Regions from separate parts of the Chromobacterium sp. ATCC 53434 genome, predicted to be linked through region 2. Evidence: predicted binding sites of a transcription regulator. Region 2 holds the regulator's gene; each other region holds the start of a gene.
What was found. The regulator HrcA, encoded in region 2, represses chaperone genes, less so after heat shock. The targets are predictions, from matches to a motif close to ATTAGCACTCGNNNNNNNCGAGTGCTAAT.
Positions count from the first base shown of each region.

Region 1: rpoH (RNA polymerase sigma factor RpoH) is a predicted target of HrcA. The motif match lies at 4,503-4,531, and genes of this name have one in related genera.
Region 3: groES (co-chaperone GroES) is a predicted target of HrcA. The motif match lies at 1,839-1,867, and genes of this name have one in related genera.

Region 1 is NZ_CP025429.1:4,269,648-4,279,289, reverse strand. Features, by position in the region: gene CXB49_RS18990 (PglL family O-oligosaccharyltransferase) at 1-1,651, shown strand, start outside; gene CXB49_RS18985 (PglL family O-oligosaccharyltransferase) at 1,744-3,528, shown strand; gene rpoH (RNA polymerase sigma factor RpoH) at 3,609-4,472, opposite strand; gene ftsX (permease-like cell division protein FtsX) at 4,601-5,509, opposite strand; gene ftsE (cell division ATP-binding protein FtsE) at 5,506-6,159, opposite strand; gene ftsY (signal recognition particle-docking protein FtsY) at 6,221-7,372, opposite strand; gene rsmD (16S rRNA (guanine(966)-N(2))-methyltransferase RsmD) at 7,608-8,162, shown strand; gene CXB49_RS18955 (YfhL family 4Fe-4S dicluster ferredoxin) at 8,264-8,515, shown strand; tRNA gene CXB49_RS18950 (tRNA-Tyr) at 8,655-8,739, shown strand; tRNA gene CXB49_RS18945 (tRNA-Gly) at 8,793-8,866, shown strand; tRNA gene CXB49_RS18940 (tRNA-Thr) at 8,892-8,966, shown strand; gene tuf (elongation factor Tu) at 9,007-9,642, shown strand, end outside.
Region 2 is NZ_CP025429.1:3,234,803-3,244,444, reverse strand. Features, by position in the region: gene CXB49_RS14465 (response regulator transcription factor) at 1-683, shown strand, start outside; gene CXB49_RS14460 (GNAT family N-acetyltransferase) at 841-1,326, opposite strand; gene alaS (alanine--tRNA ligase) at 1,447-4,080, opposite strand; gene CXB49_RS14450 (SRPBCC domain-containing protein) at 4,144-4,602, opposite strand; gene recX (recombination regulator RecX) at 4,606-5,064, opposite strand; gene recA (recombinase RecA) at 5,064-6,116, opposite strand; gene hrcA (heat-inducible transcriptional repressor HrcA) at 6,275-7,294, shown strand; gene mltB (lytic murein transglycosylase B) at 7,341-8,384, shown strand; gene dnaX (DNA polymerase III subunit gamma/tau) at 8,479-9,642, shown strand, end outside.
Region 3 is NZ_CP025429.1:4,070,853-4,080,494, reverse strand. Features, by position in the region: gene CXB49_RS18005 (glycosyltransferase) at 673-1,779, shown strand; gene groES (co-chaperone GroES) at 1,937-2,224, shown strand; gene groL (chaperonin GroEL) at 2,274-3,914, shown strand; gene rfbC (dTDP-4-dehydrorhamnose 3,5-epimerase) at 4,009-4,551, opposite strand; gene rfbA (glucose-1-phosphate thymidylyltransferase RfbA) at 4,568-5,440, opposite strand; gene rfbD (dTDP-4-dehydrorhamnose reductase) at 5,454-6,374, opposite strand; gene rfbB (dTDP-glucose 4,6-dehydratase) at 6,380-7,438, opposite strand; gene CXB49_RS17970 (Nif3-like dinuclear metal center hexameric protein) at 7,864-8,610, shown strand; gene petA (ubiquinol-cytochrome c reductase iron-sulfur subunit) at 8,724-9,308, shown strand; gene CXB49_RS17960 (cytochrome bc complex cytochrome b subunit) at 9,324-9,642, shown strand, end outside.

The DNA of each region.
Region 1 (9,642 bases), 1.0 Mb from region 2:
CTCGGCGCCGGCGCTGGCCGCGCTGCTGATGCTGCTGTCGCTGAGCAATGGCTTGCTGCTGCGGAATTACCAGCCGGCCATTCTCGGCATCGCCAGTCTGGCGGTGATGCTGCTGCTGGCCATGTTTCTGGCCAACCGCGTCCGGCCGGATCTGACACGCGTCTGCGAGATACTGGCGTCCTGCCTGATCCTGGGCAGCTGCCTGCAGATCGTGTTGGGCGGCATACAGCTGCTGGACCTGGCGCGCCGCTGCGAGGGGCTGGTGATGTTCAACGCGCTGGCGCCGACCGAGGTGATGGGCAATGTCGGCCAGCGCAATCAATACGCGCAGTATTTGAGCTGGAGCGTGGTGGCCTCGTGCTATCTGTACGGCCGCGGCCGGCTGCGCGCCGGCTTCTGCGCGGCGCTGGTGCTGTTCCAGCTGTTGTTCCTCACCTGGTCCGGCGCGCGGCTGCCGCTGGCCTATGGCCTGGGCCTGTGCCTGCTGGCCTGGTTCTGGCAGCGGCGCGGCGGCGGGGACGAGACGCTGCTGCGGATGCTGCGGGCGCTGATCGCGGCGATGATCGTGCTGGCGCTGGTGCAGCTGTTCAATGAAGAGATCGTCTGGGCGCTGAACCGGCTGGGCCTGCCGATACACGCGCAGAGCGGTTCTGAGCGGATGCTGGACGCCGGCTTCGGCGCGCGGCGCCGCATCGAGTGGACCAAGGCCTGGATGGTGTTCGGCGAGCATCCGTGGTTCGGCGTCGGCCTGGCGCGCTACCCGGCGCAGTCGGTATGGCTGGAGGCCTACGGCGGCCTGCCGAAGTATCCGGAAGGGGTGTTGTTCACCCAGAGCCACAATCTGATCTTCCAGCTATTGGCCGAGACCGGCCTCAGCGGCGCGCTGCTCGCGGTGGCGGGGCTGCTGGTCTGTTTGCTGCCCTTCTTCGGCCGCGGGCGGCAGAGCCCGGAAAACCTGCTGCTGCTGGCGATCGCGATGATGATCCTGATCCACAGCATGTTCGAGTTCCCATTGTGGTATCTGCCCTTCCTGGCGATGCTGGTGACGGTGTGCACGCTGGGGCCGGCGCCGACCTGGCGGCTGCCGACCCGCACCGCCGTGCTGCGGCTGGCCTGCGGCGGCGCCGGCGCGCTGATGGCGCTGCACATCGTCAGCGGGGCCTTCATCTTCTGGAAACTGGTGGTCTACAGCGGTCCCAGCCAGTCGGCGGCCGAGAATATCCGCCGCGTCGACTACATCGCCAAGGTGGAACTCAATCCGTTGTGGGCGGACGCCGGCGCGATGGTGATGGGCAATTACCTGCTGCCCAGCCGCCGGCACCTGGATGTGGTGCTGCCGTTCTACCAGAGTCTGGCGGAGAACCAGCCGTATATCGCGGTGCTGCAGCGGCTGAGCGTGTGCCAGGCGCTGGCTGGCCAGCAGGAAGCGGCCAGGCGCACGCTGGAGCAGGCGATCGCCAACTACCCGGACGAGGTGATGAAGCTGGAGGCCAGCCTGCGGGCCTGGAACGAGCCCGAGGTGAGGCCGCTGGCGGAGCTGGCGGCGCGGGTCAAGACGATCTATCTGCGGCACGGCGCCTATACCGACGGCGCGCGGTTGGCGGCGGTGGAGGCGGTGGCCGCGCCGGTCACCAGAAAACCGCTGTTTTGAACGTTTGTAAGCGTTGGAAACACTTGACGGGTTTTGTCCGGCCGGCGCATGCGGTATGCTGCCGGCTTTGCCGTTCCAACATCTGATCCGCCATGACTTTTCAGAAAATTTCCGAACGCCTGGCATTGCTGGCCGTGTGCCTGATCGCCATCGTGCCGTTCGCCTCGCGCGTACACTTCGTGCCGCTGCCGCAGTGGTTCGGCGAGATCAACGTGATCTGGCTGCTGCTGGCAGCCGGCGCGCTGCTGCTGCCCACCGGCCGCCTGTTCGACGCGATGCCGCGCGCCGGCTGGTGGTGCCTGCTGCTGGCGGCCATCTGGGGCCTGCAGCCGCAATTCGTCAGCCTGATGTTCCCCGGCATGAGCTACGCCACCGCGCTGGGCTGGCTGGCGCTGGCGCTGCTGGCCTCGATGACCGCCTCGCTGCGCAGCGCCTTCGGCGAGCGCGAGTTCGCGGTGTGGCTGGCGCGCGCCATCATTGTCGGCGGCCTGGTGCAGTCGCTGATAGGCGCCGCCCAGCTGACCGGCCTGGCGCCGGTGCTGGGCCTGTTCTACGACGGCTCGCATCCGACCACCAACATCTTCGGCCACATCGGCCAGCGCAATCAGTACGCCCACTATCTGATGTGGTCGGTGATCTCCGGCGTCTACCTGTTCGCGGTGGGCCGGCTGGGCCGAGGCTGGCTGACGGCACTGACCTTGTGGATGGCGCTGATGCTGGCCTGGGCCGGTTCGCGCACCACGCTGCTCTACCTGTTGGCGATGGCGGCGCTGGCCGCCTTGTGGTGGTGGCGCAACCGCAACGAGACCTCGCGCCGGCTGCTGGCGGCGATGTCGGCGGTCTGCGCGGTCGTTCTGGCCGCCCAGTTCGCGCTGCCGCTGGTCAACCACCTGGTGTCGCTGCTGACCCACGCCGATGTGGAGAACGCCTCCGGCGTCGCGCGGCTGGCCGCCAACGGCGACGATATGGGCGCGCGCCGCTTCACCGAGATGCACAAGGCCTGGATGACCTTCCAGGCGCACCCGCTGTGGGGGGTGGGCTGGTCGCAGTACGCCGCCGAGAGCGTGCGTTTGCAGCAGCTGCCGCAATTCGCCGCCGCCGGCTACAACAGCGGCCTGTTCACCAATGCCCACAATCTGGTGCTGCAACTGCTGGCCGAGATGGGCGGCGTCGCCACCGTGCTGGTGTTGGGCGGCTTCGTCTGGGTGCTGCTGCCGTTCTTCCGCCGCCGCGCCGAGCCGGAAGGCGTGCTGGCGCTGGGCTGCCTGGCGGTGACGCTGACCCACAGCATGCTGGAATACCCGCTGTGGTATTACTATTTCCTGGCGATGCTGGTCTTGTTCGCCGCGATGGCGCCGCGCGACGAAAAGACCGCGGCCTGGCCGCTGCGGCTGCCGCTGCTGGCGGCGCTGGCATGGGTGGGCTGGCTGTCGATCAGCACCACGCCGATGTTCTGGGAGCTGGTCAATCTGTACACGCCGACCGGCAACGCGCAGAAGGACGCCAAGCGCACCGAGCGCCTGATAGCGATCGTCGACACCAAGCCCTTGTTCGCCTACCACGCGCTGTACACGCTGGACGACTATCTGCCGATCAACCGCGACAATCTGCGGCAGAAGCTGGCGCTGGAGGACAAGCTGACCGCCTTCCGTCCGTATCCGGACGTGATGCTGAAGCGCGCGCAGATGGAAATCCTGGCCGGCCAGCAAGCGAAGGCCGAACAGACGCTGCGCACCACGCTGGCCTCGTTCCCGACCTATGCCGGCCAATTCCTGGAGACGCTGGGCGATCAGGACCCGGCCTGGGAGCCGCTGCGCAGGATCAGCCGCGAAGCCTACGACAGGCTGCCGGCCAAGTTCCGCACGCTGCAGGAGTGAGGCAAGGCTCCCCGCCGCCGGCGGGGAAATGAAAAAAGCCGCTCGAATCTCGAGCGGCTTTTTGTTTGCGGGCGGCGGGATCAGTTGTCCAGCACCACGCCCTCGCTGAGCGCGGTCTTCATCTTGGACAGCGCCTTGGCCTCGATCTGGCGGATGCGTTCGGCCGACACGCCGAATTCCGCGGCCAGCTCGTGCAGCGTCGAGCCGCTGTCGTCGGCCAGCCAGCGGGCCTCGACGATGCGGCGGCTGCGGGCGTCCAGCGCCGACAAGGCGTATTCCAGGCCTTCCGACTGCAAACGATCGAAGGCGCGGCGCTCCAGCGCGCGGGTCGGCTCGCTGTGGCTGTCGGCCAGCCAGTCTATCGGCGCGTAGCTGTCTTCGTCGTCGCTGTCGGCGAGCAGCGACAGGTCCTGGCCGTTCATGCGGATTTCCATCTCGCGCACTTCCTCGGGCTTGACGCCCAGGTCTTCGGCGATGGACTTGGCTTCCTGTTCGGACAGCGCCGAGAAACTGCTCTTCATGCTGCGCAGATTGAAGAACAGCTTGCGCTGCGGCTTGGTGGTGGCGATGCGCACCAGGCGCCAGTTGCGCAGGATGAATTCGTGGATTTCGGCCTTGATCCAGTGGATGGCGAACGAGAACAGGCGCACGCCGCGGCCCGGTTCGAAGCGCTTGACCGCCTTCATCAGGCCGATATTGCCTTCCTGGATCAGATCCGCCTGCTGCAGGCCGTAGCCGGCGTAGCCGCGCGAAACCGATACCACCACGCGCAGATGCGACAGCACCATCTGCCGCGCCGCTTCCAGATCGTTTTCTTCCTGGAAACGGGTGGCGAGCTCGGTTTCCTGCTCCGGCGACAGCATCGGAACGCTGTTCACCGCCTGGATGTACTGCTCCAGGCTGCCGCTGGTGGACGGGACCGGAAGAGCAAATGTTGTGTTCATTGCGATGGCTACCTCCTTGGGTAGTGCTATGTTAGCACTCGAGTATGGAGAGTGCTAGCAAGGAAAGGTTCCCCGGTCAATGATATTTGGCAATCGACGCGATAGTGGAAACCTTTCACCCGGCATATTTATTGCGGCTCAGCCTTGCGAAGATGATGGTCGGCGGCCAGCCGCGCGCCCAGTATCGCCAGCACCGCGGCGATGGCGATCAGCGCCGCCAGCTCCTGCGGATCGAGCACGCGCAGTTCCACCCGTTCGCCGTACAGTATCGCGAACTCGCGTATCGCCGGATTGGCCGACGCGGCCAGCCAGCAGGACAGGCCCCAGGCCAGCAGCGCGGCGAACACCCCCTGCCACATCGCGTGGTACAGGAAGGGGCGGCGGATGAAGCTGTCGGTGGCGCCGATCAGCTTGGACACGGCGATCTCGTCCTGGCGGGCCAGGATCTGCATCCGGATCGCGTTGTGGGTGACCAGCACCAGCGCCAGGCCCAGCGCGGCCGCCAGGAACCAGGTCAGCTTCCTGCCCATCTCCACCATGCCGTACAGGCGCTTGGCCCAATGGGCGTCGAACTGCGCCATCTCCACCATCGGCAGGCCGGACAGCTCCTTCTGCAGCATTTCCAGCTCGCGCGGTTCCAGCGACTTCGGATTCACCACGAAGGCGTCCGGCAGCGGGTTGCCGTCCAGGCCGTCGGACAGGCCGGACAGTCCGTTGCGCGTCTCCAGGTCCTGCAGGGCCTTGTTCTTGCCGACGAAGGTGAAGCCCTTGACCTTGGGATGGTGCGCCAAGGTGCTCTGCACGGCGGCGATGTCGGCCTGTTCGGACGTCAGTTCCATGAACAGCGTGATCTGCGGGGTGGCGGTCAGGCGGCCCACCCAGTCCTGCACGCTGCTGACCGTCAGGTACAGCGACAGCGGCAGGGCCAGCGCCAGCGCCAGCATCAGCAGCGTCAGCAGGCTGCCGAACGGTTGGCGCAGAATCTTGATCAGCGCCTGCTTGGCGCTTTGCCAGTTCAGATAGAGAAAGTGTTTCATGCGGCGAACTGTCCTTCCCTCAGGCGGATGATGCGGCGACCGTAATCTTCCATCAGCGTTTCGTCGTGCGCGGAAATCAGCACGGTGACGCCGACCTGATGGAAGGACTTGAACAATTCCATGATGTCCAGCGCGTAGGCGCGGTCCAGATTGGCCGACGGTTCGTCGGCCAGCAGGATGCTGGGGCGGTGCACGACGGCGCGGGCGATGCACAGCCGTTGCTGTTCGCCGCCGGACAGCCGTATCGGCATGCTCTTTTCCTTGCCGAGCAGGCCAACCTTGTCCAGCGCGGCGCGCACCCGCTTGGCGGCGTCGCGGCGGTCGAAGCCTATGATGTCCAGCGGCAGCATCACATTGTCGAACACGCTGCGGTCGAACAGGATCTTGTGGTCCTGGAACACCATGCCCAGATGCTGGCGCACGTAGGGCACCTGGCTGGCGCGCAGCTTGGACAGATTCTGGCCATTGACCAGCACCGCGCCGCTGGTGGCGCGCTCGATGCCGGCGATCAGTTTCAGCAGCGTCGACTTGCCGGCGCCGGAGTGGCCGGCGAGGAAGACCATTTCGCCGGTTTCTATCGTGAAGGACAGGTTCTTCAGGGCTTCGTTGCCGCCGGGATAGCGCTTGGTGACCTGGTCGAACTGTATCATGTGGTGATTTCCCGCTGTTTGGGCTGAGAAGGGCGGCCGCTCCCGGCGGCCGCCGAGGCGCTTATTCGAACAGCGCGTCGATGTAGTCGCGGCTGTCGAACGGCCTCAGGTCGTCTATGCTTTCGCCTACGCCGATGAAGCGCAGCGGAATCGGCCGCTGCTTGGCGATGGCGGCGATGACGCCGCCCTTGGCGGTGCCGTCCAGCTTGGTCAGGATCAGGCCGGTCAGACCCAGCGCGTCGTCGAAGGCCTTGACCTGGCTGACGGTGTTCTGGCCGATATTGGCGTCCAGCACCAGCACCACCTCGTGCGGCGCGTCCGGCAGCGCCTTCTGGATCACCCGCTTCACCTTCTTGATTTCCTCCATCAGGTGTAGCTGGGTCGGCAGCCGGCCGGCGGTGTCGGCCAGCACGATGTCGATGCCGCGGGCGACGGCGGCCTGGATCGCGTCATAGCAGACGGCGGCGGAGTCGCCGCCCTGCTGCGCGATCACGGTGACGTTGTTGCGCTCGCCCCAGGCGATCAGCTGCTCGCGGGCGGCGGCGCGGAAAGTGTCGCCGGCGGCCAAGAGCACGCTCTTGCCCTGGCTCTGGTAGTACTTGGCCAGCTTGCCTATCGACGTGGTCTTGCCGGCGCCGTTGACGCCGGTCATCATGATCACGAACGGTTTCTTGCCTTCCACGTTCAGCGGCGACTGCAGCGGCCCGATCAGCTCTTGCAGCGAATCCTTCAGCGCGCCCTTCAGTTCGGACGAGTCCTTCAGGCCTTTCAGCGACACGCGCTCGCGCACGTCCTGCAGCAGGTGGGCGGTAGCGTCGATGCCGATATCGGCGGTCAGCAGCACCGTCTCCAGTTCCTCGTACAGCTCCTCGTCTATCTTGCCGCCGCCGAACAGGCCGGCCAGCTGCTTGCCGAGTCTGTCGCGGGTCTTGGACAGGCCGGCCTTCAGCCTGTCGGTCCAGCTCATTTTCTTCAGCGACGCCGGTTCGGCCGGTGCCGCCGGCGCTGCGACGAGGGCCGCCGGCGCGGCGGCGGGCGGTGCGGATGGGGCGGGCGCTTCGGAGACTGTCGCCGCGATGTCCTCGTGTCGCGGTTCCGCGGCGGGCTGGATCGCTTCGGGCGCTGCGGGAATCGGCTCCGGCACGGCCGGCGCCGGGGTTTCTATTTGCGGCGTCGCCGCCGGCGGGGTCTTTTTCTTGAAGAAGCTAAACATGCGTCAATGGGCCAGAAAAGCGGTAAATGGCTAAATTGTATCCTCAAACGCCGCCAAGTACAGAATCGGCTGGCGTTCCGGCCATCGAACCGACTGGCTCGAGTAGAAACATATATAAGGTATCGATGCGGAATTTCGTCCCGCATGCGACAGATTCTTCGCCTGGCGCGCGCGATTGAGGCGCTAAAGTCCTGATCAGGTTAAACTCTTGCGCTTGTTTGAAGAGACGAGAGTCATGAGTCAGTCACGTAACAAGGTCAGAATCATCGGCGGCGACTACCGGCGCCGCCTGCTGCCGTTCCCCGACGCCGAAGGCCTGCGCCCGACGCCGGACCGCGTCCGCGAAACGCTGTTCAACTGGCTGGGCCAGGATTTGTATGGCAAGAGCTGTCTCGATCTGTTCGCCGGCAGCGGCGCGCTGGGTTTCGAGGCGGCGTCGCGTTCGGCGCGGCGGGTGGTGATGGTGGAGAAGTCCCGCAAGGCCTATGAGTCGTTGCAGGCCAATCGCCAGCTGCTGCAGGCCGCGACGCTGGAAGTGCAGGCCGGCGACGCGCTGCTGTATCTGAAGAACAGCCGCGAGCGCTTCGATGTGATCTTCGTCGATCCCCCTTACGACTCCGATCTGCTGGAACAGGCGCTGCCATTGCTGGCGGAGCGCCTCAGCGACGACGGCGTCGCCTATGTCGAGGCGCGGCGCTGGCCCGATGCGCTGCCCGAGGGCCTGGTCGAGCAGCGGCGAGACAGGGCCGGCACCGTGCAGTACGGCCTGCTGCGGCGTCAGCCGGCATAGCGCCGGGTCCGCGCGACTCATATAGATATAAGCAATGCGAACTTGCGAGCCGGAATCGCGGGTGACAGAATTCATGTTGTGGAATACTTGAGGAATTTACTATGTCTTTGATGATTACCGACGAATGCATCAATTGCGACGTCTGTGAACCGGAGTGCCCGAACAACGCGATCTCGCAGGGCGAAGAGATCTATCAGATCGACCCGAATCTGTGCACCCAATGCGTCGGCCACTATGATGAGCCGCAGTGCCAGCAGGTCTGTCCGGTCGATTGCATCCCGCTGGACCCCTCCCATCAGGAGACCCAGGACGAGCTGCATCAGAAGTATCTGAAGATTTCCGGACAGGGCTGATATCCGCAAGTCCCTGATCGAAAAGGAAACGCTCCGCCGCTTGCGGAGCGTTTTTTATTTCGGAGCGAAAAAGTTCTATTTTTTTCGCGAAAGGTGTTGACGGAGGGGGAGGCTGTCTATAATATTCGGGTCTCTTTCAGGAGGGATTCCCGAGCGGTCAAAGGGATCAGACTGTAAATCTGACGGCTCTGCCTTCGAAGGTTCGAATCCTTCTCCCTCCACCAGAATTTAGATGAAGCGCTTGGCTGTGAAGTCAGCTTCTCGTTGTTGAAGCCAGGCGGGTGTAGCTCAATGGTAGAGCAGAAGCCTTCCAAGCTTATGACGAGGGTTCGATTCCCTTCACCCGCTCCAAGCGTTTGATGTAGCCTGTTTAAGGGCCCATGTAGCTCAGGGGTAGAGCACTCCCTTGGTAAGGGAGAGGTCGGCAGTTCAATTCTGCCCATGGGCACCACCACTATTTATTTGCTTGTTTCGTATTCAGGAAATTTGCCATGGCTAAGGAAAAGTTCGAGCGGACCAAACCGCACGTAAACGTCGGCACCATCGGTCACGTGGACCATGGTAAAACCACTCTGACCGCTGCTATCACCACCATTCTGTCGAAGAAGTTCGGTGGCGAAGCCAAGGACTACTCCCAGATCGACAGCGCGCCGGAAGAAAAGGCTCGCGGTATCACCATCAATACCGCGCACGTTGAATACGAAACCGAAGCCCGCCACTACGCTCACGTAGACTGCCCGGGTCACGCCGACTATGTGAAGAACATGATCACCGGCGCGGCTCAGATGGACGGCGCGATTCTGGTGTGCTCGGCCGCTGACGGTCCGATGCCGCAAACCCGCGAACACATCCTGCTGTCCCGTCAGGTTGGCGTTCCGTACATCATCGTCTACCTGAACAAGGCTGACCTGGTTGACGACGCCGAGCTGCTGGAACTGGTTGAAATGGAAGTGCGCGATCTGCTGTCTTCCTACGACTTCCCGGGCGACGACACCCCGATCGTGACCGGCTCCGCTCGTTTGGCGCTGGAAGGCGACCAGTCGGAAATGGGCGAACCGTCGATCTTCCGTCTGGCCGACGCTCTGGATAGCTACATCCCGACGCCGGAACGCGCCATCGACAAGCCG
Region 2 (9,642 bases):
TGATGTTGTTGGACGATCACGCAGTCGTATTGCAAGGCCTGAGTTACAGACTGTCGCAAGAGCCGGATTTTTCCATCGTAGGCACCCATACCGGCAGCAAATCGCTGTTGGCAGCGCTGCACAAGCAGCCGGTCGATGTGGCGGTGCTGGACTATGCCTTGCAGCCGGAAGACACGGACGGGCTGAATCTGATCCGCGTGCTGGCCAGGCGTTTTCCCCAAACCGCCGTGCTGATCATGTCGGCGCACTACAATACCGCCACCGTGGCGCTGGCCTTGCGCGGCGGCGCGCGCGGCTTTGTCGGCAAGCAGCAGGATCTCGACGAGCTGGTGACGGCGATCCGGACGCTGGCCCAGGGCCAGGTCTATCTGAGTCCGGCGATGGCGGAGGAGCTGGCCAGCGTGATGCCGGTCGACGGCGTGCCGCCATCCGGCAGCCGGCATGCGCCGGCCGCGGTGGGGAGCCTGGTGCGCCTCGCCGAGCTGTCGCCCAGGGAGCAGGAGGTGATACGGTGTTTCATGGACGGCATGACCGTCAGCCAGATCGCGGAGAAGTTCGCGCGCAGCATCAAGACCATCAGCGGGCAAAAGCAGGCGGCGATGCGAAAACTGGGGCTGAAGGCCGATCACGAGCTTTACATCCTTCGCGACGAGTTGAAGCTTGATCCGCCGTCGAAAGGCTGAGCGGATGCGCCGGCCCGCGGCGGGACAAAAAAAATGCCCCGGCGGACCGGGGCGTCAAAGCAAACAACAAAGGAGAAGCCATAAGAAGCATCTGTATATTAGCGATTTATGATTTCTGACGACTTGATGTGGAACAAGTTTGCCGTTGAACGGGCGCTCACCGTCCGCTCAGCGTTTTGCCCAGCGTGACCAGCTCATCGTCTATGCCTACGGGATATGGTCTGCGTTCGTGCTCGAGATAGCCGCGATGCTGGTAGAAGCGCAGATTGTCCGGCAGGCGCCGCCGGGTGGCCAGCCTGATCGCCCGCACGCCCTGGCGGCGCAACTGGCCCTCGACGTGGGTGAGCAGGGCCGAGCCCAGGCCGCGGCCTTGCCAGGTCGGGTGGGTGCAGAGGCGCTTGACCTCGACGCAGCCCACGGTCGCCGGTTGCACCAGCAGGCAGGCCAGCAGGCGGGGTCCCTGGGCGATGAGGAAGATCTGGCAGCCGTTGGAAAGGTGGCCGTTGAGGCTGGCGACGGTTTCGTCGAGGGCGGTTGGGCGGGTGGGCAGCCGTTGTTGCAGCGGGCCGAACGCTTGCTGGATCAGCAGGTAGACGGCGGGCAGATCATCGTTGCGGGCCAGGCGGAATTCGGTCTCGCTCATGACATCCTCCGAAATACTTGATAGAGAACATTACAAATAAGAACCATACTCACAATAATAACTTAGAATAAAAACGGCCACATGACAATCATGTGGCCGTTTTGCGTCAGCGGACGAGGTTTACAGCTTGGCCGCCACCCAGGCTTGGACGCCTTTCAGCGCGGCGTCCAGGTTTTCCGGCTGGGTGCCGCCGGCCTGGGCCATGTCCGGACGGCCGCCGCCCTTGCCGCCCACCTGCTGGGCGACGAAGTTGACCAGTTCGCCGGCCTTGATCTTGCCGGTCAGGTCGGCGGTGACGCCGGCGACCAGCGCCACCTTGCCGTCGCCGCTGGCGGCCAGCACGATGGCGGCGGAGCCCAGCTTGTCCTTCAGCTTGTCCAGCGTTTCGCGCAGCGCGGTGTTGTCGGCGCCCGGCAGCTCGGCCGCCAGCACCTTGACGCCATTGACCACGGTGGCGGCGTCGGCCAGGCTGTCGCCGGCGGAGGCGGCCAGCTGGCCCTTCAGCTTGGCCAGTTCCTTCTCCAGCGCCTTGGCGCCGTCCTGCAGCGCGGCGATCTTGGCGATCACCTCGTCGCTGCTCTGCGCCTTCAGCGCGGCGGCGGCTTCCTTGATCAGCGCGTCCTGGGCCTGGATGTGGGCCAGCGCGCCCTGGCCGGTCACCGCTTCGATCCGGCGCACGCCGGCGGCGACGCCGCTCTCGGCGACGATCTTGAACAGGCCGATGTCGCCGGTGCGCTTGACGTGGGTGCCGCCGCACAGCTCGGCGGAGAAATCGCCCATGGTCAGCACGCGGACCTCGTCGCCGTACTTCTCGCCGAACAGCATCATCGCGCCGGACTTCTGCGCGGCCTCCATGCCCATCAACTCGGCCTTGACCTCGTAGTTGGCGGCGATCACGTGGTTGACCACGCGTTCCAGCTCGGCGATCTGCGCGGCGCTGACGGCCTCGCCGTGGGCGAAGTCGAAGCGGGTGCGCTCGGGGTTGACCAGCGAGCCCTTCTGCACCACGTGGCCGCCCAGCACATGGCGCAGCGCCGCGTGCAGCAAGTGGGTGGCCGAGTGGTTGCGGGCGCTGGCCAGCCGCTGGTGCAGGTCGATGGTGGCGGTGACGGCGTCGCCGACCTTCAGCGCGCCGCGGGCGAGCCGGCCCTTGTGGCCGAAGGCCGCGCCCTGGATTTTCTGGGTGTCGGCGACGTCGAACAGCGCGGCGATGCCGCCGGCGGCCGAGATTTCGCCTACGTCGCCGACCTGGCCGCCGCCTTCGGCGTAGAAGGCGGTGTGGTCGAGCACCACGATGCCTTCGTCGCCGGCGGACAGGCTGTCGACCGGCTCGGTGCCCTTGTACAGCGCCAGGACCTTGGCGTCGACGCTGCTGTTGTCGTAGCCGTGGAAGCGGGTGTCGTCGCCGTCGTAGGCGATCTTGCCGCTCATCTTGAAGTTGGAGCCGGCGCGGCCGCGCTCGCGCTGGGCCTCCATCGCGCGCTCGAAGCCTTCCAGATCGGCGTGGATGCCGCGTTCGCGGCAGATGTCGGCGGTCAGGTCCACCGGGAAGCCGAAGGTGTCGTACAGCTTGAAGATGGTGTCGCCGTCAAGCTCAGTCTTGCCTCCGTCCAGCGCGGAGTCCACCAGGCCCATGCCGATTTCCAGCGTCTCGGCGAACTTGATCTCCTCGGCGCGCAGCGCGTCTTCGATATGCGCCTGCTTGTCGCGCAAGTCCGGATAGGCTTCGCCCATCTCGGCGACCAGGTCGGCGACGATCTTGTGGAAGAACAGGCCCTTCTGGCCCAGCTTGTAGCCGTGGCGGATCGCGCGGCGGGCGATGCGGCGCAGCACGTAGCCGCGGCCCTCGTTGGACGGCAGGATGCCGTCGGCGACCATGAAGGAGCAGGCGCGGATGTGGTCGGCGATCACTTTCAGCGACGGCACGTCCTGGCTGTATTCGACGCCGGTTTCGCGGGCGGCTGCGCGCACCAGACAGGCCAGCGCGTCGGTCTCGTAGTTGGACTTGACGTGCTGCAGCACGGTGGACAGGCGCTCCAGGCCCATGCCGGTGTCGACCGACGGCTTCGGCAGCGGATGCAGCGTGCCGGCGTCGTCGCGGTTGAACTGCATGAAGACGTTGTTCCAGATCTCCATGAAGCGGTCGCCGTCCTCGTCCGGGCTGCCCGGAGGGCCGCCGGCGACCGATGGACCGTGGTCGAAGAAGATCTCGGTGCACGGGCCGCAGGGGCCGGTGTCGCCCATGGTCCAGAAGTTGTCGGACGCGTACGGCGCGCCCTTGTTGTCGCCGATGCGGACGATCTTGTCTGCCGGCACGCCGACGGTCTTGTGCCAGATGTCGTAGGCTTCGTCGTCGGTGGCGTACACCGTCACCATCAGCTTGTCCTTCGGCAGCGCCAGCCATTGCTCGCCGGTCAGGAATTCCCAGGCGAAGGTGATGGCGTCGCGCTTGAAGTAGTCGCCGAAGCTGAAGTTGCCCAGCATTTCGAAGAAGGTGTGGTGGCGCGCGGTGTAGCCGACGTTTTCCAGGTCGTTGTGCTTGCCGCCGGCGCGCAGGCATTTCTGGCTGGTGGTGGCGCGGCTGTAGTCGCGTTTCTCGAAGCCGAGGAATACATCCTTGAACTGCACCATGCCGGCGACGGTGAACATCAGCGTCGGGTCGTTGCCGGGGATCAGGCTGCTGGAGGGAACTACCTGGTGGCCTTTGGAGGCGAAGAAATCCAGGAATTTCTTGCGAATTTCAGAGGTTTTCATGATTTTCGGTCAATTTTCAAAATCTGGTCCGGGCGCCGTGCCGGGACGAATCCATTGATTGTGTCAAGCCGGGGCCTGGCTGGCAAGCGCTTCGCAGCGCCGCTTCAGCGCCTGGTTCATTTGCAGCAAGCCTAGGCGAGCGCGTTCCAGCGGCCCGTCGCCTATCAGCGGCAGCAGGAGGCCGGAGAAATCCTCGCGGTGATGCAGCCGGGTGCCGCCGTCGTCCAGCGCTTCCAGCCGGAAGCGGCGCTCGCCGTCGAGCAGGCCGGGCACCAGCCATTTTCGGCGCCAGGCCAGCAGGCTGCCGGCGGCGAACTCGATCAGCCGCGGCCGGAAGGTCTGGTGGCGGCCGCCCGGCGGATGGACGGTGGCCACCAGGCTGGCGCCGGTCTCGTGACGGCCGTGCAGGCCGACGATGAACGGATTCCACTCCGGGTAGCGCCGCCAGTCGATCAGCACCTGCCACACCCGCTCCGGGCTGACGGCGATGTCGATCTCGGTGGCGATGCTGCGCGTTGCCATGGCTCAGTCCTCGTAGAAGTCGTCGTCCGCGCCGCCGGCGAGCACCCGGCGGATCACGTCGGCCGGAAAGCCGCGCTGCGCCAGGAAACGGTATTGCTTGGCCTTCTCCGCCGCGTCTGCCGGCAGGCGGCCGAACTTCTTGCGCCATTGCTCTCTCGCGCTGGCCAGGTCGTCCTGGCCGGACAGCGCCTCGCGTATCGAGTCGTCGGCGACGCCGCGCTGGCGCATTTCCTGCGCCAGGCGCCGGCTGCCGAACTTGGCGCCCTTGCTGGCCGCGAACTGGTGGGCGAAGCGTTCGTCGGACTGCCAGTCGGCGGCGGCCAGCTCGTCCAGCGCCGCGTTCAGCTCGTCCTCGCTGTCGGCAAAAGGCGCGAGCCGCCGAACCAGTTCCCGCCGGGTGTATTCCCGGCGGGACAACAGTTCGGCGGCCCGCGCCTTCAGGCTTTTGCCTGTCGCCGCCATCAGGCGTCGAGGGCGTCGTCGGCGAACTCTTCGTCGCCCTGGCTTTCGTTGATCTCGATCTTGACGCCGACCGCTTCGCGGATCTTGCGCTCGATCTCGGCGGCGATCGCCGGATTGGCCTTCAGCCACTCGCGGGTGTTGTCCTTGCCCTGGCCGATCTTCTGGCCGTTGTACGCGTACCAGGCGCCGGACTTGTCGATGAAGCCGTGCTTGACGCCCAGCTCGATGATTTCGCCCTGGCGGGAGATGCCCTCGCCGTACAGGATTTCGAAATCGGCCTGGCGGAACGGCGGGGAAACCTTGTTCTTCACCACTTTGACGCGGGTGTCGTTGCCGATCACTTCCTCGCCCTTCTTGATGCCGCCGGTGCGGCGGATGTCCAGGCGCACCGAGGCGTAGAACTTCAGCGCGTTGCCGCCGGTGGTGGTTTCCGGGTTGCCGAACATCACGCCGATCTTCATGCGGATCTGGTTGATGAAGATCACCAGGGTGTTGGTGCGCTTGATGTTGCCGGTCAGCTTGCGCAGCGCCTGGCTCATCAGGCGGGCTTGCAGGCCGACGTGGCTGTCGCCCATCTCGCCTTCGATTTCAGCCTTCGGCACCAGCGCGGCGACCGAGTCGATCACGATCAGATCGACGCCGCTGGAGCGCACCAGCATGTCGCAGATTTCCAGCGCCTGCTCGCCGGTGTCCGGCTGGGAGATCAGCAGGTCGTCGACTTTGACGCCCAGCTTTTGCGCATATTGCGGGTCCAGCGCGTTTTCGGCGTCGATGTAGGCGCAGGTGCCGCCCAATTTTTGCATCTCGGCCACTGCTTGCAGACACAGGGTGGTCTTGCCGGACGACTCCGGGCCGTAGATTTCGACCACGCGGCCGCGCGGCAGGCCGCCGACGCCCAGCGCCAGGTCCAGGCTCAGCGAGCCGGTGGAGACCACCTGCAGGTTTTCGTTGATCTGGTTGTCGCTCATGCGCATGATGGAGCCCTTGCCAAATTGCTTTTCAATCTGGGAGAGGGCGGCGGCCAGCGCCTTGCTCTTGTCTTCGGAAGCCATGCTGTCTCCAATGGGGTGTTCGGACCAATGATGGGGGCGATTATCGCAGAAAACCAGAGAGCGAACAGCAGCTTGCGGCCGCGGTTTTCGTGCCATGGTCCTAAAGCCCCGCCACGTCCCCTTTTGGAGCGGTGAAGGATGTGTACAATGGGGTCATGATGAACGAACGCGCCCAACATCTGCTGAAGACGCTGATCGAACGCTACATCGCCGACGGTCAGCCGGTCGCTTCCAAGACCCTGTCGCTGCTGCCCGGCATCGAGCTGTCGCCGGCATCGGTCCGCAATGTGCTGGCCGATCTGGAGGGCATGGGCCTGATCGCCTCGCCGCACACCTCGGCCGGCCGGGTGCCGACCGCGCGCGGCTATCGGCTGTTCGTCGACAGGCTGCTGACGATACGGCCGCTGGACGAGCTGTCGCGCCACGAGCTGGAGGCCAATCTGCAACCGGGCAGCCCGCAGCGCATCGCGCAGGCGGCGTCGTCGCTGCTGTCCGAACTGACCAGTTTCGCCGGCGTGGTGCTGACGCCGCAGCGCAGCGACGTCGCCTTCCGCCAGATCGAATTCCTGCGCCTGTCCGAACGGCGGGTGTTGATGATCTTGGTGACCTTGGACGGCGACGTGCAGAACCACCTGCTGCTGACCGAGCGCGATTACACGCCGTCCGAGCTGGTCGAGGCCGGCAACTTCATCAACCAGCACTACGCCGGGCAAGGGCTGAGCGCCGTCGCGCTGCGGGTGGAGAGCGAGCTGAGGCAGTTGCAGGGCGACATCGCCGAGCTGATGGCGGCGGCGGTGAAACTGGGCCAGCAGACGCTGGAGCAGGGCAGCGAGGACGTGGTGGTCAGCGGCGGCTCGCGCCTGTTCCAGGTGCACGACCTGTCCGACGACCTGTCCCGGCTCAGGGAGCTGTTCGGCGTGTTCGAGCGCAAGACCGAGCTGTTGAAGCTGTTGGCGCAGGGGCGCGGGGCGCAGGGGGTGAACATTTTCATCGGCGAGGAGTCTGGAGTAGTGACGCTGGACGAATGCTCGGTGGTGACCGCCCCTTATTGCATCAACGGCCAGGTGGTCGGCACGCTGGGCGTGGTCGGCCCGACCCGCATGGCCTACGAGCGGGTGATTCCCATCGTCGACATCACCGCGAGGCTGGTCGGCAACGCGCTGTCCTTCCGCGACTGAGTCCGCGCCCGCGCCATCCCGACATTCCGACAAGAGAACGAGCAAAATGATGAACCCTATTCCGAAACTGGCCGGCGCGGCCATCCTGGCGGCCCTGGCGTTCGCCGCCCAGCCGGCGCTGGCCGACGCGGCCTTTCTCGGCCGCCCCGACGTGCAGCGCTATATCGATGAGCAAGTGGCCGGCGGCCAGTTCAGCCGCCCCGAGCTGGAGGCGGTGTTCGCCAATGTCGAACTGAAGCCCAACATCATCCGGATACTGGACAAGCCGTCGACCTCGCGGCCGTGGTACCAGTTCCGCGCGTCCACAGTCAACGACAAGCTGATCGCCGACGGCGCGGCCTTCTGGCAAACCAACGCCGACGCGCTCGCCCGCGCCGAGCGTCAATACGGCGTGGCGCCGGAGGTGATCGTCGCCATCCTCGGCGTCGAGACCCATTACGGCCGCAACACCGGCAGCTTCCGGCTGGTGGATTCGCTGTCGACGATAGGCTTCGACTACCCGCGCCGCGCCGACTACTTCCGCGGCGAGCTGACCCAGTTCCTGCTGCTGGCCAAGGAGGAGGGCAAGGACCCGTTGACGCTGAGAGGCTCGTACGCCGGCGCGATGGGCCTGCCGCAGTTCATGCCGTCCAGCTACCGCAAGTGGGCGGTGGACTTCGACGGCAGCGGCCACCGCGACATCTGGAACAATCCGCACGACGCGATAGGCAGCGTCGCCAACTACTTCCAGCTGCACGGCTGGCGGCACGGCGACGACATCGTCGCGCCGGCCAGCGTGGCGCCGGGCGCCCAGGTGGACAAGCTGCTGGCCGACAAATTCAAGCTGCACTACACGGTGGGCGAGTTGCGCAAGATGGGCGTGGCGCCGCAGGCGCCGCTGGCCGACGACGTGCCGGCGGTGCTGTTTTCGCTGGAAACCTCGCCCGGCGTCACCGAGTACTGGCTGGGCCTGAACAACTTCTACGCGATCACCCGCTACAACCGCAGCACGCTGTACGCCAAGGCGGTGCAGGAGATCGCCGGCCAGGTGCGCCAGCGCTACTACGCGGCGCTGGCGCAGCGGCCGGAGCCGGCCTCGGCCGGGCTGTAGGCGGCAGCGGCCGTCCCCGACACCGGCGCCGCCCCGCGGCCGCGCCGGTGAAACCTGTCGCCTTGCGCGGCAATTGCCATTAAAATCCGCCCCCATGAGCTATCAAGTCCTTGCCCGCAAGTGGCGCCCCAAGCGTTTCGCCGACCTGGTCGGCCAGGAGCACGTGGTCCGCGCCCTCAGCAACGCCCTCAAGGAGGCGCGGCTGCATCACGCCTATCTGCTGACCGGCACCCGGGGCGTCGGCAAGACCACCATTGCCCGCATCCTGGCCAAGAGCCTGAACTGCGAGACCGGCACCACGGCCGAGCCCTGCGGCGAATGCCAGGCCTGCCGCCAGATCGATACCGGCCGCTTCGTCGACCTGCTGGAGATCGACGCCGCGTCCAACACCGGCATCGACAATATCCGCGAGGTGCTGGAGAACGCCCAGTACGCGCCGACGATGGGCCGCTTCAAGGTCTACATCATCGACGAAGTGCACATGCTGTCGAAAAGCGCGTTCAACGCGATGTTGAAGACGCTGGAGGAGCCGCCGGCCCACGTCAAATTCATTCTGGCCACCACCGACCCGCAGAAGGTGCCGGTGACGGTGCTGTCGCGTTGCCTGCAGTTCTCCTTGCGCAATATGACGCCGCAGCAGGTGTCGACCCATCTGGCCCACATGCTGGACGTCGAGGGCATACAGTACGAGGCCCCGGCGCTGGCGCTGCTGGGCCGCGCCGCGTCCGGCTCGATGCGCGACGCGCAGTCGCTGCTGGACCAGGCCATCGCCTACGGTCTCGGCGAGGTCAGGGAAGACGGCGTGCGCGCGATGCTGGGCGCGGTGGACCGCCGCTATCTGTTCACGCTGCTGCAGGCGCTGTCCGCCGCCGACGGCGCGGCGCTGATGGCCGAGGCCGACAGCCTGGCCGAGCGCGGCGTCAGCTTCGATTCCGCGCTGTCCGAGCTGGCGGTGCTGCTGCAGCAACTGGCGCTGGCGCAGACGGTGCCGACGGCGCTGGCCGACGACGAGCCGGAGCGCGAGACGATTTTCGCGCTGGCCGACGCCATCGCGCCGCAAGATGTGCAGTTGTACTACCAGATCGCCATCCACGGCCGCAAGGACCTGGCGTTGGCGCCGGACGAGCATGCCGGCTTCAATATGACGCTGTTGCGGATGCTGGCCTTCCATCCGGCCAGGGCGCCGGCGGAAAGCGCCGCGCCGACGCGTCCGGCCGCGCCGGCCCAGTCGCGCCCGGCATCGGCTTCCGCATCCGCC
Region 3 (9,642 bases), 840 kb from region 2:
CGACTCTAATCGGATTTATAGCACTCTCCGCATGATTTGACCTGCCAATCGTTGGCGCCGGACATTGTCGACGCATGCGATTGCCATTTTTGCCTGCGGAGTCACGCTTCCAGCCGGAGCCGGTGATTGTCGCTTATTTTTCCTGAACCGGGTGGCATTCCCCCCCTGACCAAACGCCCAGGGCGACGGTCTTGCGTCGGCAGCGAAATATCGCGCGGTCGCGCGGCGTTTTTGCCCGACATGCGCCACCGGTGCGCGTCAGCGCCGGAGCCGTCCCGCTTGTCGCGCCGCTTTCATTCGGATAAGACGCCAGCATTCGTGAGGAGGATAGGGTAAATCGACTTCGAAATCGGATGCAAGAGGCGATTGGCGCGCGCTTGTTTTGGCTGCGCGGGTTTGCCAGCTTATAATGCGGCGGCGCATGCGGGAGATTGAGCATGCGCGGTATCGGGTTGAATGTCTGTATGCATGGGTTTGCTGCGGTAATGGGCTTGCGCGTTGGCGGCATGGCCGGCTGGGCGGGAGCTTTTTGTTTGCGACATGGTCATATCGGTTGTTTGGACGCAGGTATGGGTCCCGGTGGAGGTATTGGCGGTTCTGGTGTGGCAGGGGGGATGACCCATCGCGCCGCCGGCCCCGGACTTTCTCAATCTGAACTGTCGGCGAAAACTTATGCTACAAATTCTGATAATTTCGACTTTTCTATCGTTGTTCGTCGCGATGTTCCTGATTCACTTCAGCCATCTGCACGAGCGCTTCACCTCCGATCACGACCTGGGCGGGGTGCAGAAATTCCATGCGCTGCCGGTGCCCAGAGTGGGCGGGGTGCCGCTGGCGGTGGGCTTGCTGGGCGGTTGCTGCGTGCTGGCCTGGCTGTTGCGTGATCTGGACATCCTGTTGCTGCTGGCCGTGGCTTTGCCGGCTTTCTGCGCCGGCCTGGCCGAGGACATGACCAAGAAGATCGGTCCGCTGCCGCGGCTGTTGGCCACCTTCGTATCGGCGGCATTGGCCTATTTCGCCTTGGGCGCCGGGCTGACGCGGCTCGACATTCCGTTTCTGGACTCGCTGTTGAGCCATTTCGCCGTGCTGTCCTTTCTGCTGACGGTGGTGGCGGTCGGCGGCGTCGCGCACGCGGTCAACATCATCGACGGCTATAACGGCCTGTCCGGCGTGGTGGCCATTTTCATCTTCCTGGCGATGGCCTATGTCGCGTTCAAGGTACAGGACCCGCTGTTGCTGGGCGTCTGTTTCGCGATGATAGGCGCGATCGCCGGCTTTCTGTTCTGGAACTTCCCGCGCGGACTGATCTTCGCCGGCGACGGCGGCGCCTATCTGGTGGGCTTCATGATCGCCGAGGTGGCGGTGTTGCTGGTGGCGCGCCATCCGCAGGTATCGCCGTGGTTTCCGATGCTGTGCGTGATCTACCCGGTGTTCGAGACCTTGTATTCGATCTACCGCAAGAAATTTCTGCGCGGCATGTCGCCCGGCATGCCCGACGGCCTGCATCTGCACATGCTGGTGTACAAGCGGCTGGTGCGCTGGATGGTCGGCTCCAAGGACGCGATGCACCTGACCTTGCGCAACAGCCTGACCTCGCCGTATCTGTGGGCGCTGTCCAGCATCTCGGTGGTGCCGGCGATGTTGTTCTGGCAGAGCACCCAGGTGCTGGCCGCCTTCTGCCTGCTGTTCGTGATGGCCTATATGGCCGTCTACCGGATGATCATCCGTTTCCGCACGCCGCGCTGGCTGGTGTTGCGGCGTTCCACGACGGTCCGCTGAGGCCGTTGTTTCCGGAGGGGCGGCCGCCCCTCTTGAAAACCCCCCGCGTCGTCCCTATTATTAGCACTCGCGATGGTCGAGTGCTAATCCGCTTGACCGCTACCCAGATAGATTTTGGTTTTCAACTCTCAAACAGCCACCGCATTAGGAGAGATCAATGGCAATCCGTCCCCTGCACGACCGTGTTGTTATCAAGCGCCTCGAGGCTGAAGAAAAGACCGCTTCCGGTATCGTTCTGCCGGGCGCCGCGGCCGAGAAGCCGGACATGGGCGAGGTCCTGGCCGTTGGTAACGGCAAGATCCTGGAAAACGGCGAGCGCCGTCCGCTGGAATTGAAAACCGGCGACAAAGTGATTTTTGGCAAGTACTCCGGTCAGACCGTCAAGGTCGACGGCAATGAAGTCCTCGTGATGCGCGAGGAAGACATCATGGGCATCGTCGAGTAATCCGACCCTGATCCGATCACTTTAAAGACAGAATTCTGGAGAGTTAAGCATGGCAGCTAAAGACGTTAAGTTCGGTGAATCCGCCCGTACCAAGATGGTGGCCGGCGTCAACATCCTGGCCGACGCGGTCAAGGTGACCCTGGGCCCGAAAGGCCGCAACGTGGTGCTGGACCGCTCCTTCGGCGCGCCGACCATCACCAAGGACGGCGTGTCGGTCGCCAAGGAAATCGAACTGAAGGACAAGTTCGAGAACATGGGCGCCCAGATGGTCAAGGAAGTGGCTTCCAAGACCTCCGACGTGGCCGGCGACGGTACCACCACCGCTACCGTTCTGGCCCAGGCCATCGTGCAGGAAGGCATGAAGTTCGTCGCCGCCGGCATGAACCCGATGGACCTGAAGCGTGGCATCGACAAGGCCGTGGTGTCGCTGGTCGGCGAAATCGCCAAGATCGCCAAGCCGTGCGCGACCTCCAAGGAAATCGCCCAGGTGGGTTCCATCTCCGCGAACTCCGATTCCGACATCGGCGAAATCATCGCCAATGCGATGGAAAAAGTGGGCAAGGAAGGCGTGATCACCGTTGAAGACGGCAAGAGCCTGAACAACGAGCTGGACGTGGTGGAAGGCATGCAGTTCGACCGCGGCTACCTGTCCCCGTACTTCATCAACAATCAGGACAAGCAGATCGCCGCTCTGGACAATCCGTTCATCCTGCTGTTCGACAAGAAGATCTCCAACATCCGCGACCTGCTGCCGGTGCTGGAGCAGGTGGCCAAGTCCGGCCGTCCGCTGCTGATCATCGCCGAAGACGTCGAAGGCGAGGCGCTGGCCACGCTGGTGGTGAACACCATCCGCGGCATCCTGAAGGTCGTCGCCGTCAAGGCTCCGGGCTTCGGCGACCGCCGCAAGGCCATGCTGAACGACATCGCCGTGCTGACCGGCGGCGAAGTGATCGCCGAAGAAGTCGGCCTGACCCTGGAAAAGGCCACTCTGGACCAACTGGGCCAAGCCAAGCGCGTTGAAGTGGGCAAGGAAAACACCACCATCATCGACGGCGCCGGTCAAGCCGCCACCATCCAGGCTCGCGTCGGCGAGATCCGCAAGCAGATCGAAGAAGCCACTTCCGACTACGACCGCGAGAAGCTGCAAGAGCGCGTGGCCAAGCTGGCCGGCGGCGTTGCCGTGATCAAGGTTGGCGCCGCCACCGAAGTGGAAATGAAAGAGAAGAAGGCCCGCGTCGAAGACGCGCTGCACGCGACCCGCGCAGCCGTTGAAGAAGGCGTGGTGCCTGGCGGCGGCGTGGCCCTGCTGCGCGCCCGCGCGACGCTGGAAAGCTTGAAGACCGACAACGCCGAGCAGGAAGCCGGCGTCAAGATCGTGCTGCGCGCGATCGAGGCTCCGCTGCGCCAGATCGTCAAGAACGCCGGCGACGAGCCGTCGGTTGTCGTCAACAAGGTGCTGGAAGGCAAGGGCAACTTCGGTTACAACGCCGCCAGCGGCGAATACGGCGACATGCTGGAAATGGGCGTGCTGGACCCGGCCAAGGTGACCCGCTCCGCGCTGCAACACGCGGCTTCCGTAGCCGGTCTGATGCTGACCACCGACTGCATGATCGCCGAGCTGCCGGAAGACAAGCCGGCCGCAGGCATGCCGGACATGGGCGGCATGGGCGGCATGGGCGGCATGATGTAAATCGAGCCGTGCAGGCGGGCATGTTCGCATGCCTGCCAAAACAAACAGCCCCGCGGCGCAAGCCTGCGGGGCTGTTTGCTTATGGGGCTGCGACTCAGCCCCTCAGCGAGGCGAACGGCGCGCCGGCCTGGTCCTTGGCCGACAGCGTCGGCGCGCCGCTCAGCGGCCAGGCGATCGCCAGCTCGGGATCGTCCCAGGCGATGCTGCGCTCCAGCTCCGGATGCCAGTAGTCGGTCGTCTTGTACAGGAATTCCACGTCGTCGCTCAGCGTCAGGAAGCCGTGGGCGAAGCCGGCGGGAATCCACAACTGGCGCTTGTTGGCGGCGCTCAATTCCACGCCCGCCCACCGGCCGAAGGTCTCGGAGCCGGGACGGATGTCGACGGCGACGTCGAACACCGCGCCGGCGACGACGCGCACCAGCTTGCCCTGCGGATGCGGGTCCAGCTGGTAGTGCAGGCCGCGCAGCACGCCATTGCCCGAGCGGCTGTGGTTGTCCTGCACGAAGGTCACGGCATGGCCGATGGCCTGTTCGAAGCGCTGGTGATTGAAGCTTTCGAAGAAAAAGCCGCGCTCATCGCCGAATACCTTGGGCTCGATGATCTTGACTGCGGGAATGTCGGTATCGATTACGTTCATGTGTTCCGTCCGGGATTTAGTTCGCGAGCATCGCCTGCAGGTAGCGGCCATAACCGGTCTTCTGCAGCGGCTGGGCCAGGCGCATGACCTGCTCCGCGCCTATCCAGCCCTGGCGGAAGGCGATCTCTTCCGGGCAGGCGACCTTCTGGCCCTGGCGGTTTTCTATCGTGGCGATGAACTGGCCCGCCTCCAGCAGCGACTCGTGGGTGCCGGTGTCCAGCCAGGCGTAGCCGCGTCCCATGGTTTGCACCGTCAGCTGTTCCTGTTGCAGATAGTGGTTGTTGACGTCGGTGATCTCCAGTTCGCCCCGCGGGGACGGCTGAATGTTCTTGGCGATCTCGACGACCTGCGGATCGTAGAAGTACAGGCCGGTCACCGCGTAGTTCGACTTCGGCTGCGCCGGTTTTTCCTCGATCGACAGCGCCTTGCCCCGCTGGTCGAATTCGATCACGCCGTAGCGCTCCGGATCGCTGACGCGGTAGGCGAACACCGTCGCGCCGTCGTCCTGGGCGTTGGCGCTCTGCAGCAGCGTCGAGAATTCATGGCCGTAGAAGATATTGTCTCCCAGCACCAGCGCCGACGGGCTGCCGGCGAGGAAGGACTCGCCGATCAGGAAGGCCTGGGCCAGGCCGTCCGGGCTCGCCTGCACCGCGTATTGCAGATTGATCCCCCACTGGCTGCCGTCGCCGAGCAGCTGCTGGAAGCGGGGCGTGTCCTGCGGGGTGGAGATGATCAGGATGTCCTGCAGGCCCGCCAGCATCAGCGTGCTCAGCGGGTAGTAGATCATCGGCTTGTCGTAGATCGGCAGCAGCTGTTTGCTGACCGCGATGGTGGCCGGATACAGCCGGGTTCCGGAGCCGCCCGCCAGAATGATGCCTTTGCGTCTCATGATGGTTTTCCTTTTATCCGCGCGGAGCGTGGTTGTCTTCGGCCGGCAGCAGCTGGGCCAGGACCTGGTCTACGCCGGCCTGCCAGGCGGGCTGTTCGATGCCGAACGTCTGTTTCAGCTTGTCGCAGCACAGCCGGGAATTGGCCGGGCGTTTGGCCGGCAGCGGGTATTCGCTGCTGGGAATGCCCTCGATGCGTTCCGGGTCCAGCGCCAGCGGCAGGCCCAGGCCGGCCGCGCGCTTCAGCAGATAGGCGGCATAGCCGCGCCAGCTGGTTTCGCCTGCGGGCGCGAGATGGTAGGTGCCGCAGGCGAATCCGGCCGGCGCGGCCAGGTATTGCCGGATCAGCTCGGCGGTCACGTCGGCGATCCAGGCGGCCGAGGCCGGCGCGCCTATCTGGTCGTCTACGACTTTCAGCGCAGGCCTTTCCTGCCCCAGCTTCAGCATGGTCTTCAGAAAATTGCCGCCATGGGCGCCGAACACCCAGCTGGTGCGCAGAATCAGGTGGGACGAGGTCTCGCGGCGCACCGCCTCCTCGCCGGCCTGCTTGCTGCGGCCGTAGGCCGATTGCGGAGCCGTCGCATCGTCTTCGCGCCACGGCCGCTGGCCGCCGCCGTCGAAGACGTAATCGGTCGAGTAGTGCACCAGCAGCGCCCGATGCCTGGCGGCCCAGTGGGCCAGGACGCCGGGCGCGACGGCATTGACCGCCTGGGCGGCGGCCTCGTCGCTCTCGGCCCGGTCCACCGCGGTATAGGCGGCCGGATTGACGATGATGTCGGGCCGGAACCGTTCTAGTGCCTGCTCGATTTCGGCCGGCGAGCCGCCGAGATCGAGTTGCCGGCGGTCGGTGACGATCAGTTCGCCCAGCGGGGCCAGGCTGCGCGCCAGTTCGTGGCCGACCTGGCCGTTGCTGCCGGTGATGAGGATGCGGGGCATGGTGTTCAACCGTATTGTTTGTTCAGCCAGTCGCGGTAGCTGCCACTGCTGACATGTTCTGTCCACTCCGGATTGGCCAGATACCATTCGACGGTCTTGGCGATGCCGCTGTCGAAAGTCTCCTCCGGCCGCCAGCCCAGCTCGCGTTCCAGCTTGCCGGCGTCGATCGCGTAGCGGCGGTCGTGGCCGGGACGGTCGGAGACGAACTGAATCTGCTCCCGATAGCTGAGTCCGTCGGCGCGCGGCCGGGTCCGGTCCAGGATGGCACAGATCGCGCCGACCACTTCCAGATTGGTCTTCTCGTTCCAGCCGCCGACATTGTAGGTCTCGCCGGGCGCGCCGGCTTCCAGCACGCGGCGGATCGCGCCGCAGTGATCCTTGACGTACAGCCAGTCGCGCACCTGCTGGCCATCGCCGTAGATCGGCAGCGGCTTGCCGGCCAGCGCGTTCAGGATGACCAGCGGAATCAGTTTTTCCGGGAAATGGTAGGGGCCGTAATTATTGCTGCAATTGGTGGTCAGCACCGGCAGGCCGTAAGTGTGGTGCCAGGCCCGCACCAGATGGTCCGAAGCGGCCTTCGACGCCGAATAGGGGCTGTTCGGCTCGTAGCGGTGGGTCTCGGCGAACGGCGCGTCGCCAGCCTGCAGCGTGCCGTAGACCTCGTCGGTGGAAACGTGCAGGAAGCGGAAGGCCGCGCGCTTCTCGTCGTCCAGGCCGCTCCAGTATTCGCGCACGCACTCCAGCAGATTGAAGGTGCCGACGATATTGGTCTGGATGAAATCGGCCGGCCCGTGGATGGAGCGGTCGACGTGGCTTTCCGCCGCGAAATTGACGATGGCCCTGGGCTGGTGCTGGCGCAGCAGCGCGGCGACGCCGTCCTTGTCGCCGATATCGCCTCGGACGAAGACATGTTGCGGGTGCCGCGACACCGCTTGCAGTGTTTCCAGATTGCCCGCGTAGGTCAGCGCATCCAGGTTGACAAGCTTTTCATCGTGACGCGCCAGCCAGTCCAGAACGAAATTGCCGCCGATGAATCCGGCGCCGCCGGTGACGAGAATGGTCATTGAAGCTTCCTGTATGATTCGGGTGATGCCCGGCGGACTGGTGTTCCGACGCCGTTTCGTGCCGGTTTCGGGGCCGGGCGGATCGTGCCGCGGAGCCGGTGTCTTGATCGCAATGTGTAGACGCGCGCGCCGCCTGCGGGAAGATGCATCCGGATGCGGGACGCTCGGCGCCTGATTCCGTGTCCGGTGTGATTCAGCGTGATTGCCAAACCCCTTGATTCCGTGTCGCGTCGTCGCGTCTTGATTCAAGCGGTTTGATTCGCGGCCGGGGGCCGCGCCGATATAGGCGATGCCTATACGGACCCGCCGATTTTATCGGCTTTGAAAACATTCGGCAAAACTTGTGCGTCGGCGCCGACGGTACAGAATGCGTTCGCCATGATGACAAAGCGGTGCCGGTAATCGATATTTAGGACATGAACTCAATGCAGCTTAACGAATTGCTCAATATCCTGGACGTTTGCCTGGAGCCTTGGCGTTACAAGGACTATGCTCCGAATGGCTTGCAGATAGAAGGACGTGGCGAGGTGCGCAAGATCGTGACCGGCGTGACGGCGTCTCAGGCGTTGATCGACGCCGCCGCGGCGCGCGGCGCCGACGCCATCCTGGTCCATCACGGTTATTTCTGGAAAGGGGAGGACGCGCGGATCTGCGGCATGAAGCGGCAGCGCATCCGCAGTCTGCTGCAACACGACATCAGCCTGCTGGCCTATCACCTGCCGCTGGACGGGCATCCGGAGCTGGGCAACAACGCGCAGCTGGGCAAGGCGCTTGGTCTGGAGACCCGGGGGCAGACGGGGGAGCAGGGCTTGTTGTGGCATGGCGACTGGAGCGGAGGCGGAGATGCCGCCGCTTTGACCGGCCATGTGTCGGCGGCGCTGGGCAGGGATGCCCAATTGCTGGGACGGACAGACAAACCGGTGCGCAAGGTGGCGTGGTGCACCGGCGGGGCTCAGGGATTTTTCGCGGACGCCATCGCTCTCGGCGTCGATGCCTTCATCACCGGCGAGGCATCGGAACAGAATTACCACATGGCGATGGAAAGCGATATCGCATTCATTGCGGCCGGACATCATGCGACGGAACGCTTCGGCATCAGAGCCTTGGGACAGCATTTAACTAAATCTAACGGCATAAGTGTCGAATTTATTGACGTTTTTAATCCGGTATAAGCATCTTGCTGGCGTCCTGATCAATTTATTTGCATAGAAGCTTCAAGTCCCTACTAGTAATCGGGTAAAATCTGGCGGTTTAGGGCTCGATTTCCACGATTGAGGATGACTGTATGAGTGAGCAACAAGTCGATACGGGGCGCCGTCGTTTTTTGACGATCGCTTCCAGCGCTGTTGGGGGTGTTGCGGTGGTTGGCGCGGCCACGCCCTTTTTCATGAGCTTTTTCCCGTCAGAGCGGGCGAAAGCGGCGGGGGCGCCGGTTGAAGTCGACATCGGCAAGATTGAAGCGGGGCAGAAGATCAACGTCGAATGGCGCGGCAAGCCGGTATGGATTCTGAACCGGACGCCGGAGCAATTGAAAAACCTGCCCAAGAATGACCCCAAGCTGGTCGATCCGAGCTCGGAAGTCGAACAGCAGCCCCCGTATTGCAAAAACGAACATCGCTCGATCAAGCCCCAGTATCTGGTGGCGGTCGGCATCTGCACCCATTTGGGCTGTTCGCCGACATTCCGGCCCGATCTGGCGCCCGCCGATCTGGGGCCGGAATGGCTGGGCGGCTTCTATTGCCCCTGCCACGGTTCCAAGTTCGACCTCGCCGCCCGAGTATTCAAGGGCGTGCCGGCGCCGAAGAACCTGGAAATCCCCCCGCACAAGTATCTGTCCGATACCCGCCTGACGATTGGCGACGACAAATAAGCAGAGGGCGCAATAATGAGCAAAGCACAAAAGTTGCTGAACTGGGTGGACGAGCGCTTTCCGCTGACCGCCTTGTGGGAAAGCCAATGGGGCAAATACGTCGCCCCGAAAAATTTCAACTTCTGGTACTTCTTCGGCTCGCTGGCGATGCTGGTGCTGGTGCTGCAGATCGTCACCGGCATCTTCCTGACGATGAACTACAAGCCGGACGGCACGCTGAACGCCGCCGGCGTGCCGGTGGCCTTCGCCTCGGTCGAGTACATCATGCGGGACGTCGCCGGCGGCTGGATCATCCGCTACATGCACTCCACCGGCGCCTCGATGTTCTTCGTCG